Regions from separate parts of the Paenibacillus sp. FSL E2-8871 genome, predicted to be linked through region 2. Evidence: riboswitches for the same ligand, from Rfam matches in the RefSeq annotation. Region 2 holds a riboswitch; the other holds the start of a gene.

Region 1 (7,645 bases), 1.3 Mb from region 2:
GGAGCAAATTGAGGGTACCGGACTCGTTTATCATTCTGTCGGCCGCCCGCAGATGGGTGGATTGAGCGGTTATTCTGCTAGTGTGGCTGGAGCGGTTTAATCTATATATATTGAACTTGAGATTTTTGTGTTAAGTGTCAGTCGCAACTGCGGTGAATGTTTGGACTTCCAGCCGCTGTTGTTTCCAGATTTCTTGATTTATACCGCTTAATAGCGGATGAAATCCGGAAAAGCTTATGCTTACGAAGTGAGCTTTCCTACGGAAAGCTTTTAGGCGGACGCTATCGCTCCTCCAGTTCCAAAATTCTTCTCCGCCACTTCGTTCCCTTATCTTAAGTTTCTAAGCAATTTATATAGTTAGTGTACTCTGATTGTTTATCGCAACAGCAGTAGCAGTAGCACTTATAGTTGTCATCGTCTTTGTCTCCGTGGTGGCAACTAGTCTTGCTCTTTTAGTTGCAGTTGTTCTTGCAGTTGCTGCTGCCTCCCCCGGAGCAGAAGCGAGTCTTTAGAAAAACGTGCTTGCTTCTGGCTGGTACAGCCCGGTGCGCACGGATCAGTGTTAAAAAGTAGTTGGTTAGGTTAAGAACGGAAAGGGAATTTGGAACTGTAGAAACGGAGTGTTCGCCTTTATCCTCGGATTTCTACCGCTAGAAGCGGTTCAATAAGGAAATCTGAGGATAACAGCGATCGGAAGTCCAAAATCCCTTGAAGTGGTTCATACCTAACAAAGTTTGTAAGTGCATCCATTCCAACGACCACCAAACGGAAGACATAGGTTTTGATATCAATTCAAGGAGGGTTCATTCTATGAAAATGGTACTTCTATCAGGCGGTTCAGGTAAACGGTTATGGCCGTTGTCCAACGACTCACGTTCAAAGCAATTTCTAAAGGTACTTGAAAGCCCTCAAGGTGAACCAGAATCCATGGTACAACGTGTCTGGAGACAGCTGGAGGAAGCAGGGATGGCAGAATCATCTTATCTGGCCACCGGCCGCAGCCAAGTAGAAATGATACAAAGCCAACTGGGAAGTCATGTGCCGATTATCGTTGAACCGGAGCGTCGGGATACTTTTCCGGCTATCGCCTTAACAGCTACCTATCTTTATTCAGTGGCAGGTGTTTCTCCAGCGGAGACGGTAGCAATATTGCCTGTTGACCCTTATGTAGAAGCATCCTTTTTTGATACCATAGCTATGCTTGAGGGGACCATGCTGGAAAGTGGAGCAAATCTGGCCCTAATGGGTGTTGTTCCTGAACATGCCTCAGAGAAATACGGATATATTATTCCTACCACCGAAGAGGCGGGGGGAAATGGTTTTATGAAGGTGAGTCACTTTCAAGAGAAACCAGACCGTATACAAGCAGAACAGCTCATCGAGCAAAATGCATTGTGGAATTGTGGAGTGTTTGCCTTCCGCTTAGGGTACTTGTTAGATATTTTGCAGCGTAAAGGGTTGCCTTTAGGATATGAAGAATTGCAGAAGCAGTATAAGCTATTGTCTTCCATCAGCTTTGATTATGAAGTGGTGGAGAAAGAAGAACATATTGTGGTGCAGCCGTATGATGGATTCTGGAAGGATCTTGGAACGTGGAATACGCTGACAGAGGAAATGAGCAGCAAGCATGTAGGAAAAGGTTTTGTAACGGCGGATTCTGAGGGGACTTGCTTGATTAATGAGCTGGATATTCCGATTACGGTAATTGGTGCGAAGGATCTGATCATTGCGGCTAGCCCGGATGGGATTCTAGTTACCCATAAAGCTGAGAGCCCACGGATTAAAGAAGTGCTGAAGACCTTTGAACAAAGACCGATGTACGAGGAACGCCGCTGGGGCCATTACAAAGTTATTGATTATGTGAAATATGATGAAGGCAATGAAGTGCTGACCAAACGGATTTTTATATCCGAGGGGAATAATATCAGCTATCAATTACATCGCAAGCGTAGTGAAATTTGGACAATCGTCAGCGGCGAAGCAAGTATTGTGCTGAATGAGAAAAAACATAATGTGAAGGCTGGGGACGTGGTACGTATACCGGAAGGAACGAAGCACGCGATCCTTGCTTTGACGGATGTCGAGTTTATAGAGGTACAAACGGGTTCTGAATTAGTAGAAGAAGATAACATTCGTATTACTTTAGACTGGAATGATATAGAACTACAACAATTCATTTCATAGGTCTAACCTATCTATTTAACCAATCCAAAATTTCTTGAAACAGGTAAATTGACTCAATTATCAAAAAAAGTCATAAAAACACTAAATATATCATTAATTGTCGTCGATACTTACGGTAAGAGAGATTATTTCTCTTAAATTGAAAAGGCAAACCTATCGAAAGGTAGGGACGCAAAGCTATAGGGCCTTCGAAAGAGTGGCAGCCTGGCTACCGAAAGGGAGATTATTTTGAAAGCTTACCGTACGTATCGATTATTTGGCGCATTTCTGTCACTCGTCTTGTTTCTGACTGCACTTCCGCTTACTGTTGGAATTTCGCCGTCTGTTGTCATAGCTGCTTCAAATTCTGGAACGCCAGTTACCCCAGGAGCCTCACCTGAAGCCGTAAAGCTGCTTAACTATTTTTACTCGATCTCAGGAAAAGGTATTATTGCTGGTCAACATGACTATTTAGAAAGTCCAGATGAAATTAACAATATGCTGAAGGGAACCAGCGGACAATATGCCGCTCTTCACGGTTATGAACTGGGCGCGATCAGCGGTCAGTCAGAAGGAACGATGGCCTGGCAGCGTCAAAATGTGGTGAACAGCGCCATCAACTGGAATAAAGCGGGCGGGATCGTAGCTATGACTTTTCATGCTAACCTGCCGGGCACCTCTTATGGCTGGGATAATGTGAAAAAAACACTTAGTCAGAATGAGTTCGATAGTTACGTTACACCGGGTACCAAGCAATATAACAATCTGATCGCTGAACTTGATAAGGTGGCAGTCTCCCTAAAAAGCTTGCGCGATGCCAATGTTCCGGTGCTTTGGAGACCCTATCATGAAATGAACGGGAACTGGTTCTGGTGGGGGAAGAAAAATAACTTTTCTAAACTTTGGAATATTATGTATGACCGTTTTGTTAACGTTCATAAATTAAATAATTTGTTATGGGTATGGAGTCCGAATGCTCCCAATGTTTGGTCAGATCCTTATGCGCTAACTTATCCAGGTGCTGATAAAGTAGATATTCTGGCAGCAGATATATACGAAAATGATTACCAGCAAAAATACTATGACAGCTTGTTGAGTCTAGCCGCAGGCAAACCGATTGCGATCGGGGAGAATGGTGAAATGCCTAATCTGGAGAAGCTTCAGCAATCACAAAGTAAATGGACGTATATGATGAGCTGGGGAAAAATGCTTTACGAGAATAACAGTGCAGATACAATCAAAACATTTATGAATAGCAACTATACCCTGACCAGAGATAAATTAAATACTGGTCTGGCACCGACACCTAGCGCTGCACCAGCGCCGGCACCTCCCGAAGAAGAGGGGGAGGCAGCCATTCCTCTTGCGAAGGGGCTTGCAGGAGAATATTACAACAACATACAGCTATCGGGAACAGCAGCTCTTACTAGAACTGATGCAATTATCGATTTCAATTGGCGGCAAGGATCGCCGGATGCCGCCCTCGGGATTGATCGTTTCTCCATACGTTGGAGCGGTAAAATTAAGCCATTATATGATGAGCAATATACATTTTACACTACCTCAGATGATGGCATCCGTGTGTGGGTGAATGGGCAATCCGTGATTGATAGTTGGACTAAGCAAAGTGGTACTGAGCGTAAGGGTAGTATAACGCTGAAGGCTGGTCAGCTATACGATATCAAGGTGGAGTATTACGAAAATGAAGGCGATGCGAGAGTCCGCTTGATGTGGGAAAGTGCTAGTCAAGCTAAAGAGACAGTTCCAGCAAGTGCACTTTATCTTCCGGATGTCTCCTGATTGATGAAAATTACAGGTCGATCCTTAGTGGCTCTGCGTTATTGCAGAGCTACTAAGCTATAGTCCTCATTAGGTCAGAAGACGATTGTCCGATAACAGGTATGTTTATTTAGCACCTGTGGAGGCAGTACAGCTACCGAAAGGAGGATTTATTTGCGTAAATATTATAAGCAAAACAGATTGTTGTTTACTATATTACCGGTGTTTATTATTTTTTCCTTGCTGCCTTGGGGAGAGGTTAAGGGTCTTCCGAAGGCTATGAGTGTTTCTTCCGCTCTTCCTCCGGCTATACCAAGCAATCCATCAGCTTCTGAAGAAGCCAAGCAACTGCTGAGTAATTTGGTGAATCTACGTGGCAAAGGAATCCTGTCTGGCCAGCATGATTATCTAGAAAGTCCAGATGAACTGGTTCATAAGCTGAAGAATACATCGGGACAAAATGCCGTTCTACATGGTTATGAATTGGGGGCAATTAATAATCAACCCGAAGGGACGATCGCAGAACAGCGACAAGCTGTTATAGACAGTGCAATGGAGTGGCATCAAGAGGGTGGCATTGTAGCCATGACATTCCATCAGAGTTTGCCGGGGACTTCTCCGGAGTGGTCCAATGTAAACAGAAGTCTCAGTCAAGAGAAGTTTAATACTTATGTTACGCCTGGGACGGCTCAGTATAAGAGTCTAATCTCTGATCTAGACGAGATCGCTGGCTATTTGGGACAGCTGCGTGATGCCGGAGTTCCAGTTTTATGGCGACCTTACCATGAAATGAACGGCGGTTGGTTTTGGTGGGGGAAAAAGGACAATTTTTCAGCGCTTTGGAATATTGTCTATGATCGTTTTGTAAACACACATCAACTGAATAATCTACTGTGGGTGTGGAATCCAAATGCGCCGAATGAATGGGCAGATCCTTATGCTGCATATTATCCCGGTGCGGATAAACTCGATGTTCTGGCTGCGGATATCTACAATAACGATTATAAGCAGTCCTACTATGAAGATCTGCTCGCACTTGCTGAAGGTAAACCTATCGGAATCGGGGAGAGTGGGCAGCTGCCGAACCCGGATGTATTAACTGAGAAACAAAATAAATGGGTCTATATGATGACCTGGGGAAAATTACTGACAGAAAATAATACGCTACAGTCAATTAAAAGCTTTATGAATGACTCGTTTATAGTATCGAGAGAGGATTACGTTCTCACAACAGGAGGCCCTTCGATAGCACCGGTAATCCCGGTAACTCCAACGGGTTTGACTGGAGAATATTATAACAATACTGATTTAGAGGGAGAAGCGGTACTTATCCGCGATGATCGTAAGATTGATTTTAATTGGCATGGCGGGTCACCTGCACAGGAGATAGATGAAGATCATTTTTCTGTTCGCTGGAAAGGGAAGCTCAAACCCAAATTCAGTGAAAAATATACGATTTCGGCATCCTCTGATGATGGAGTCCGTGTCTGGATTGACGGAAAGCTGATCATCGATAATTGGAAAAATCAAAGTGCAACCCTTCATAAAGGAAGTATCCCGCTCACAGCCGGAACACTTTATGATATCCAAATTGAATATTATGAGAATGAAGGAGATGCTAATCTTCGCTTGCTGTGGGAGAGTTCCAGCCAGAAGCAGCAGGTGATTCCACAAGGGGCATTGTTCCTTCCTTAATCTAATGAAATGATAGGGTTAGACATTCCGGAAGAAAGAGAGGACCTATGGATGGGAATAACGAGGAGAATATCTAATAGAAAAAATAGGATAACTGCAAACAAACCATTACTGTTATTACTGAAATTCACCGCATTAACCGTCTTGTTTCTGTTGTCTGTCTCTGTTTTCGGAACGAATAAGACAAACGATTATAAGGTAGGTGCCAATATACCGAGACTATCTACAGGAAGTGATGTTGCAGCAGAAATACCGGATGGTACTGTGATCTGGAATCTGGGACAACATGATGGCTCAGCAGCTGAGTTCGCTGCGAGTGGCACTTCTGGCAGTAAGAAGGTATTTAATGTTCCTTACTCAGCGCTCAAATCATCGGCTCTTCAGAGCTTGCCTGCAGGCTTGAATGGAAAGACCCAGCCGGAATTAACGATCACTTATCAGCTAAATAAGATCCCGGAGAATGGGGTCTTATTTAGCGTAGGAATTCTGGATGCTTATAAATCCGTGCCGCAAATGAGTGTGTTTTCCAATCATCAATTGTCAGGGATCATTCAAATTGCGGGCGTATCGGGCACAGAAAGTGAATATAGCTTTCAAAAATCCTATGAATTATACATTCCCAAGGAGCAATTGAAGCTGGGAACGAACGAATTGAAGCTGCAAACGGTTCGCTGTTTATATTGCAGTGACAAAGAAGACGAATATTCCTGGTGGACTTGGGATAATCTCCGTTTAGAATCTCTTAACGCTCCAATTTCCGAGCCTATTCATGGCAGCTATACACTGACCGGAACAGTAGTGAATAATAAGCAGTTTTACTTTGATGAAGGTGCGGTTACGCACTTGCCTTATGTTATCAAATGGCTAGGGATGGCTTATAGCGGCAATGTGATGCGTACCAGCTGTGCCAGTGATGTCGGGAGATCCTGCTCAGATATGCTGGAATATTACAAGGTATTGCAGGATTACAACATGCAGGCGGTTGCTCTGTATTTGCATACTGGTGATATTAAGCTTAAGGCAGATGGATCGTTGCCTGCTGATGCGGAGAAAAAGCTGACAGATTATTTTGAACAATATAGCCCTTATTTTCAATATTATGAGGTAGATAATGAGCCAGGGTTATTCAATCGTTCTAAGGCAGTTAACTTGGCGATTGCGGACTGGTTGAATAAAAAGGGTAAGCAAATCGCGCCCCATTTACAAACAGTTGCTCCGGGCTGGGCGTATTGGCCGAGCTACAGTGAAGATTCCTGTGGTAATCAGAAGGGAACCGGGAAGGAATGTGGAGATCCGGATGGCTGGGAACGTGATCCAGAGCAACGTATGGAGCTGGAGAAGGTTACGGATTTGACCAATGGACACTCCTACGGCGACTCTTATATTTTTAGTAATGGAGGAAGCTTTACTGAGAATTTGAAGACCTTCACTGGCGCAGACAATGGACTCGGTAAAAAAATGCTGACCACTGAATTTGGTACCTCGGACAGTCATGTGGATGCCTATCAATACGGGGCGACGGAGCGGACAGCGGCTGTATTCGACCGGATCATGCGTGCGCATATTGGTTATGCAGATATGTTTGTGCAGCATGCTGCTTTTTTTAAGGATTTCAGTTTATTTAAATACGGGTTTAATTTAGAAGAGCATGATCCGGCAACCACAGAGATTTACTATACAGAAGAGAACGAGGATTCACGTGTCAGCATTATGAGAAGGCTCAGTCTTGCTTATGCTACGCATGGAGCTCCATTAACTTACCAAGTTGCAAACAAAGATGTGTTAGCCGACAAGCTGGTTTATGTTCGGGCCGTGGATACTTCTACATTGAAGCCTCTTGCGGGAAGTGGAGCGACCTCAAATAAGGTGCTGGTTAATTTCGTTAACTTTGAGTCTACTCCACAAACTGTGAGTGTAAATGTGACTATGCCGAAAAACGGGGTGTATGAAGGGGAACGTTTTGGAAACGGGGATACCTATGAAAAAGCAAGAAGTTATGTAACAGGTA
Region 2 (7,645 bases):
TGAATATGGAACGCTAGATATACTAGTGAATAATGCGGGTATTATGGACGGCTTTGAGCCAGTTGGTGATATTAATGATGAGAGATGGGATCTTATCTTTGACATCAATACCAAAAGTGTAATGCGGTCCACACGTAAAGCGCTACCTATTTTCCTCGAAAAAGGAAAGGGCGTTATTGTGAATACCGCTTCTACCGGTGGCGTAAGTGGTGCTCATGCTGGAGCAACTTATACTGCCTCCAAACATGCAGTAGTAGGCTTGACGAAAAATACAGCTTTTATGTATGCCAACAAAGGCATTCGTTGTAATGCCATCGCACCAGGAGCTACTGCCACTAACATTAGTGCTTCTATGAAAAATATTAATGAGTTCGGCATGAGCCGCACTCAACTAACACAGGCTGTAATTCCTCGTGTAGGTTCACCTGAAGAAATCGCACAAGTTGCGTTATTCCTGGCTTCAGATGATTCCAGTTTTGTAAACGGAGCAGTCCTCGCTGCCGATGCGGGATGGACTTCAGCATTCTAAAATTAGATATCATAAAAACTCCGCTAGAGATTACTCTAGCGGAGTTTTTTATGCTCTTGATATTTCCAGGTTAACCCTTCAAAATAGAGAGAATGCTAACTATAGAGGGAGTTATATGAAATGAACGATGTTAAGGCGCGGAATCATGTGAAAGTGATTGGAGAAGGAGAAAGAACCATCCTTTTTGCACATGGATTTGGGTGTGACCAGAGCATGTGGCAGTTTATCACGCCTTCTTTTGAGAAGAAATATCGAATCGTTCTATTTGATTATGTAGGTTCAGGTAACTCAGATTTAAGTGCATATACAACAGATAAATATCATACGCTCCACGGCTATGTACAGGATGTATTGGATGTCATCGAAACGTTGGAACTCAAAGATATTATTTTTATAGGTCATTCGATTAGTTCTATGATCGGGATGCTTGCTTCGATTGAGCGGCCGGATTATTTTGATAAAATGATTATGATTGGTCCTTCTTCATGTTATTTAAATGAGGGGGATACTTATTTCGGAGGCTTCGAGAAGAGCGATATTACTGAGCTTCTGGAGATGATGGAGATGAATTTCGCTGGCTGGGCTAGCTTTATGGCACCTCTTGCTATGAACAACCCTGACCCGATGTTAACGAAAGAGCTGGAGCGCAGCTTTATCTCGGCAGATCCTGTTATTGCAAGAGAATTTGCAGAAGTTACGTTCTTTTCAGATCATAGGGAAGATCTACCTAAGGCTACAATCCCTACACTTATTCTACAATGCTCGGATGACAGTATCGTACCTATAGCGGCTGGAGAATATCTACATAAACACTTGAATAATAGCACCTTCCGGTTAATGGAGGCTAAAGGGCATTACCCGCATATAAGCCATCCTGAGGAGACCATCACTTTAATTAATGAATATCTTACGTAAGCTAGATGAGATTATGCTGTGTTGAAAGGATATTTAGATCATGGATGACCGATTAAGATATGCGCCTTGTGGCTATGTTTCTATTACCCATGAAGGAATAATCAAGGATGTAAATCAGACGTTCTTGGACCGTATGGGGTATAAGCAGGTTGATTTGGTGCATAAGCATTTTGAATCTATCATGTCTACGGCAAACAAGCTTATTTTTCATTCATACTTCTATCCTTTTATCAATCTGAATGGACATGTAGAAGAGCTATTTATCAATTTGAAGGACAGCAAGGGACAAGCCGTCCCTTACTTGTTAAATGGCAGATGCCTTGAGTGTGAAGGTGTGGAGATCATTGATTGTATTCTGGTACAGATGGGCAAACGTATTGATTATGAGCTAGAGTTACGATCTGCGAAGAAGCAAATAGAAGAGGCTTATTGGGAAAAAGATCAGGCGCTGGCAAAGCTCAAACAAATTCACCTGGAAATCGAGCAAAAGCAAGCTGAGCTGATGGAAATGAATGCCGTTTTAGTAGAATTATCTAATACAGATAAGCTGACTGGGCTGAAGAATAGAAGGTTTCTTCAAGAGAAGCTGGAAGAGCAGATTGCAGGGTATGGCCAAGTTCAAGCAGCATTTTCGCTGTGTATTATAGATATTGATCATTTTAAAAAAGTGAACGACACCTATGGGCATCAGACAGGTGACTATGTACTGGAGAAATTGGCGAGTATCTTGAAATTGCAATCTCGTGAAGAGGATATTGCGGCTAGATATGGCGGTGAGGAATTTGTACTTCTTTTACCAAATACAGATATCTCGGAATCAAAGATCATAGCCGAGAATTTACGGCAATCTATCGCATATTCAACATGGGAAATGGGCCAGATTACGGTGAGTATGGGTATAGCTACGTTTATTCCAACCGATTCAGAAACCACCCTACTGCAAAAAGCTGATCAAGCGCTCTATGCCTCTAAAGAGCATGGGAGGAACCGCGTCACGCATAGCATAGATTTGAATGAAAAGCTTCTTTAACAGGAGGCTTTTTTGTTATTTATAAACGATACATCCTCTTTGCTCTACTTGCTCTAAAATATCTGTTCCCTTCAAGCTGTGATTCCATCTGAGATCCAGTTTCTCTAATCGTTCAAGCTGTAAAAGGGAATTCGGGATTTCTTGCAGGTTATTATCTCTTAAATCAAGCTCAACAAGGCTGCTTAATTGACCTATTTCCTCAGGCAGCTTATTCAGTTTATTTTTTCGAAGGTTAAGTCTTCTTAACTTGTTTAGTTTACCGATGGATGAGGGCAGTTCAGTGATTCGATTATCACTCATATCGAGTATCCGCAGTTCTTCTAAAGCACCCAAATGCTCTGGCAATACGACCAGTTGATTACCGTAAAGATGAATCTCTCTTAACCCTTTTATTTGTGTGATCGAATCAGGTAGACGTTCTAGCTGATTATAATAAAGCCGCAATTCAATTAGACTGCTCATTTCGCCTATACGGGTAGGCAATTGCTTGAGATGATTATCTGTTACGTTCAGATACTTGAGTTTCTGGAGATTACAAAGCTGCTCCGGCAGCTGTTCGAACTGATTATTGCTTAGGTATAGAAAAGAATCTAACCCCTGCAGTCCGCCAATTGTCTCCGGCAACACCTTCAGTCGATTATGGCCTAAATCCAACATTCTTAGGTGAACTAAACGACCGATATTCTCGGATAACCGCTCGACGTCATTACCTGCATAATTTAGTACCTCTAATTCATCATGAAGGAAGAGTTGATCGGGAATCTCTTTAATATGGTTGTTGTACATGCTCAGTTCTAGTAGAGGATTGCTCTCAAACACGATCTCTGGCGTTTCTGTAATTCCTTTTCCGTCAAAATTATATCTCATGGAAGGTTCTCCTTTGTTATTGGTTTTGGCATCGTTACGATAGAATATAACAGGATGATGATTTATTATCTGTATGTTGGCATACAAAACTATGGTGTGTTTTAGAAAGGAATAATGAGATGGAAGCTTCTTTTTGGACTGGCATTCGCTTTTTTCAGGGTTTACCCTCGGAGGAGATCAAGGCGGTCTCAAGATTATTCACTTATAAGGCATATTCCAAGGGGACTCTAGTGTTTACAGAATCAGATCCGGGGGAACATGCCTACATTATCTATTCGGGGATTATAAGGGTGTACGCTACCACGAAAGGGAAAGAGCATACCGTAGATCTTTTTGGAAAAGGCGATTTCTTTGGCGATCTGGAAGTGATCCATCCCTCCAATATAAGAGTGCTGTCTGCGGTGGCTATGAATGATACTGTATTATTTGTGATTAAACGTGAGCCTTTTGAGCAGATGCTTGCCGATTACCCGTTGATTAAGGAACAATTGATGCTGCTGCAAATGGACCGTTTATTTTTATCGAATCGGTTATTACATGAAATGAAATTTCATGATGCGAGAGCGCGTGCGATATTTACGCTAAGAAGACTATACCAAAGATTCGGAGTAGAGGAGCAAGGCAAACAGAGGATTGATCTTCGATTGACCCATCAGCAGTTCGCGGATATGATCGGAACGTTAAGGGAGACGGCTACCCTTGTGCTTAAAGATCTGCAAGAGCAAAAGATTATTGATATTCAACATCAGCAGATCACCGTGTTAGACCCGACGTATTTACTAGAGTATACGGATTTCGATTGAGAAGAGCAGTTCCGGGATCTTTTTCAGAGAATTGATTGTTAAAGGGGTTATGAATGTGGCATGTAATCATTGTGTAGTAAGAGAACTGAGTTTTGAAATCAAGGCTCATGGTGAGCTTAATCTAAGGATTTTACCTGAGGTTATTCATCACTTGAGTAGAAGTAATACGATACATAAGGTAGAAGAAAATGTGATTACGATTAAGGAGGCTGGGGTGCGGGATTTTCTAGATTTCTGTAATGACCATATGGAGTCGGAGCAGGTTGAATTCCGTATAGATGACCAAACATGGAGACCTCTATCCGAATTACCCACTGTACTTGATATGGAGTGGATTGATGAGGTTATAACTAAGGGTTTAGTTACTTGTCACTTCCAACCGATTGTGAACGTACGGGAAGATATTTTTGCATACGAGCTCCTATCCAGATTTAAAAAAGAAGATGGGTCCCGTATCTATCCTAATGAGATTTTTGCGGCGGCACGAAATCGTGGGCGTTTATATGCTTTAGACCGGTTATGTAGAATGACTGCTGTAAAATATGCTGCACCCTTAAATAAAAAAACCTTTATTAATTTTATCCCAACGTCGATCTACGCGCCAGAGTTCTGCTTAAGATCAACCGTTGAACTGGCCAATCAATTAGGCGTCGATCCCTCTCTTTTTGTCTTTGAAGTTGTTGAGACGGAGAAAGTGGATGATCTCGCTCATTTGAAAGCTATTTTGACATATTACAAGGATCGGGGATTTGAATACGCTTTAGATGATGTTGGCGAGGGCTTCAGCACGATCGAGATGTTGTTGGAGCTTAAACCCCATTACATGAAGCTGGATATGAAATATGTTCAGGGTGTGTCCAGCGATCTGAACAAACAGAAAATAGCTAAACAATTTTTAGAAAAAGCTTTAGAAATCCAATCCGTTCCTTTAGCAGAAGGTGTGGAGTTTAGAGGGGACTTTGAATGGCTTAAGCAGAGTGGTTATCAGTTGTTTCAGGGATATTTATTTGGAAAGCCTGATCCTATTCCCAAACAGTGATCCTAATGAGTATAACTCCGTCTAGAGGATGAGGTGAATTTCAGGTCAGAGTCTGAGTACAGCCAACCCCCGGGGTTGTATAATTAAGGTAATTGAGAAGGGGGACGGGATGGATATGAAATGGCATAAGTACATCACACGCTGGGCGGATTCTAGAGGGTTAGGTGGACGAGAAATTGATTATCAATGGCCGTCTCCATCATTTCCGGTGGTAAGTATTCGCAGCAATTTGGGTCGATACTCAGGTCAGGGGTATGGTCACGGAAGCAAGCCACAAGTGAAGACAGCTGTTGGATTAATTGCCATTGGAGATATAGCTGTTGGCCTGATTTCCATAGGTGCGATAAGCGTAGGGGTTCTATCCGTGGGTGCAATATCACTAGGAATGTGGTTAGCCCTTGGAGCGATAGCAATTAGCTGGCTTGGCTTCGCAGCTGGGGCGATTGCCATTGCAGGAGTGGCTGTAGGAGCGATCGCGATAGCCGAAAAAGCGTTGGGAGCTGTTGCCATAGGTGATACGGCATTTGGGGCGGTAGCCATAGGACGAATTGCTGGGGGAGCAGTAGCTATTGGCCAATGGGCATATGGTCTAATCGCAGTTGGCGAGCATGGCTTCGGATTAATTCCCATCACGGGCGATGTGTGGAATTGGTTCCGGCGTTTGTTTGGTGCGGGGAGTTAAGTAGACCTCCAGTCCTAAAGTGTCCTCTCTCTTCCGGGATAGTCGATAAATAATATCTATCACGATAGAAAAAGTAATTGCAATTACCTATTCGGATTTCATACCAATTAATCATGCGATCAGATGTAGCGTTATGTTACTCTTTGTAATGTATTCGAAACTTCATAGGCAAACCTATGGAAATGTAGGGACGCAAAGCTATAGGGACTAAGGTTATCATAACTATTGTCAGCCAGCTGCCAAAGAGTGTATTACGCTTTTTGTTAAAGTTTAATAAAAATTAAGTCTTAGTTTTTATGCGACTTTATACGCAATCAAGCTACTCTTTTGGGGTAGTTTTTTTTGTGCCTATTTTTAGGCACGGAAGAGATTCATATTACATCTGGGGGGTAGAAAAGATGAAAAAAATGATTGCGATCGCTACATCGGCAGCCATGTTAGCTAGTTTTTCGAGTGAGGCAGGTTATGCTTTAGCAAGTGATGTAAGCAAGGTAAGTGTAGTGAACACTGTAGTACAAAGCAAGGCTGACCTATTCAGCAATGCGTCAGTTATTCCTTTTGATCTGTACGGCAAGGCTATCCTAAGCGCTTATAATGATGTTTTTAGAATGAATCCTGCGAATATTAAATCCATTACCAATAACGGTGGCAACTACTCAGGTTCACCTATAGCTAAGGCTATGGATGGCGATATGAGTACGCATTGGGAAACGGGCAAACCGAACAGTTCAACGTTTACGAATGAGGTTGTCTTTGTTTTCAATGAGTCCACTGAATTAAATAGAATCGTATACGCTGCAAGACAATCCAGTGCAAAGGGGAAGGGGTTTGCTCAGGAATTTGATATTTATGGCTCAACTACGGATGCAGGCGATTATACGCTAGTATCCTCTGGAGAATATAAAGGCGGAGCAGGTGACGTAGTAGAGATTCAGTTTGCACCTACAGCCTTCAAGAGACTTAAATTTGTCTTCAAAAAAGCTAACCAAGATTGGGCGAGTGCAGCTGAGTTTTCTTTTTACAAAGAAGATACCGTATCCGCTAAAATGAAAAATTTATTTACAGATGATACCTTGAGTCAAGTTAGCGCAGCATTTAATACGGTGGAGAAATTAACGGCTTTAGAACAAGACGTGCAGTCACATCCACTGTACGCGCAGTTTCAAGCAGATATAGAGAATGCAAAAGTACTTCTGGAGAACCATCAAATAGAGGCAACAGCGGCTAAGGTTTCGAAGCTAAAAGGCTATGGTACAGCATACGAAAATGCCTATAGCGAAGCTTATAGAATGCCCAACTCAAACGTATCAAAAGTAACGGTGAACGGTGGGAGCTATCCAGGTACGAAACCGGAATACATGCTCGATGACCAGCCGAATACACACTGGGAAACGAACAAAAACAATGATGACAGCTTCACGAATGAAGTCGTGTTTGAATTAGCGCAAGCGAAAGTACTAGATAGATTGGCTTTTCTGGCTAGAGATAATCGTAAAGGCTTCCCAGAGGCTTTTGAAATTTATGCATCAGAAACAAGTAAGGGAGAGACCTTCCAGCTCGTATCTAGCGGAACCGCGACTAGTACGAATGACTTTCTGGAGTTTAAATTCGAACCTACAAAGTTTAAAAGATTGAAATTCAAGTTCACAAAAGCCAATATCAACAGACCCTTTGCAGCTGAATTTAGATTTTATACAGAGGATAAAGTAAGTGAAGCTGTAAATGGTATTTTCACAGATGGCACGATGAGTGCGGTTGTTCCTGCTTATAATAGCGCCAA

What was found. Region 2 has a riboswitch for cyclic di-GMP ahead of NYE25_RS20195 (NPCBM/NEW2 domain-containing protein). Riboswitches for the same ligand answer to the same signal wherever they lie in the genome.
Region 1: linked by a shared signal. The riboswitch ahead of NYE25_RS25740 (glycosyl hydrolase) and the one ahead of NYE25_RS20195 (NPCBM/NEW2 domain-containing protein) in region 2 are both predicted to bind cyclic di-GMP.

Annotation. Positions count from the first base shown of each region.
Region 1 is NZ_JBBOBV010000001.1:5,727,602-5,735,246, forward strand. Features, by position in the region: gene NYE25_RS25730 (UDP-glucose dehydrogenase family protein) at 1-100, shown strand, start outside; gene NYE25_RS25735 (sugar phosphate nucleotidyltransferase) at 811-2,184, shown strand; cyclic di-GMP riboswitch class I at 2,321-2,400, shown strand; gene NYE25_RS25740 (glycosyl hydrolase) at 2,413-3,963, shown strand; gene NYE25_RS25745 (glycosyl hydrolase) at 4,117-5,637, shown strand; gene NYE25_RS25750 (discoidin domain-containing protein) at 5,689-7,645, shown strand, end outside.
Region 2 is NZ_JBBOBV010000001.1:4,457,259-4,464,903, reverse strand. Features, by position in the region: gene NYE25_RS20230 (SDR family oxidoreductase) at 1-529, shown strand, start outside; gene NYE25_RS20225 (alpha/beta fold hydrolase) at 650-1,444, shown strand; gene NYE25_RS20220 (sensor domain-containing diguanylate cyclase) at 1,485-2,474, shown strand; gene NYE25_RS20215 (leucine-rich repeat domain-containing protein) at 2,490-3,341, opposite strand; gene NYE25_RS20210 (Crp/Fnr family transcriptional regulator) at 3,461-4,144, shown strand; gene NYE25_RS20205 (EAL domain-containing protein) at 4,194-5,183, shown strand; gene NYE25_RS20200 (hypothetical protein) at 5,293-5,865, shown strand; cyclic di-GMP riboswitch class I at 6,023-6,109, shown strand; gene NYE25_RS20195 (NPCBM/NEW2 domain-containing protein) at 6,264-7,645, shown strand, end outside.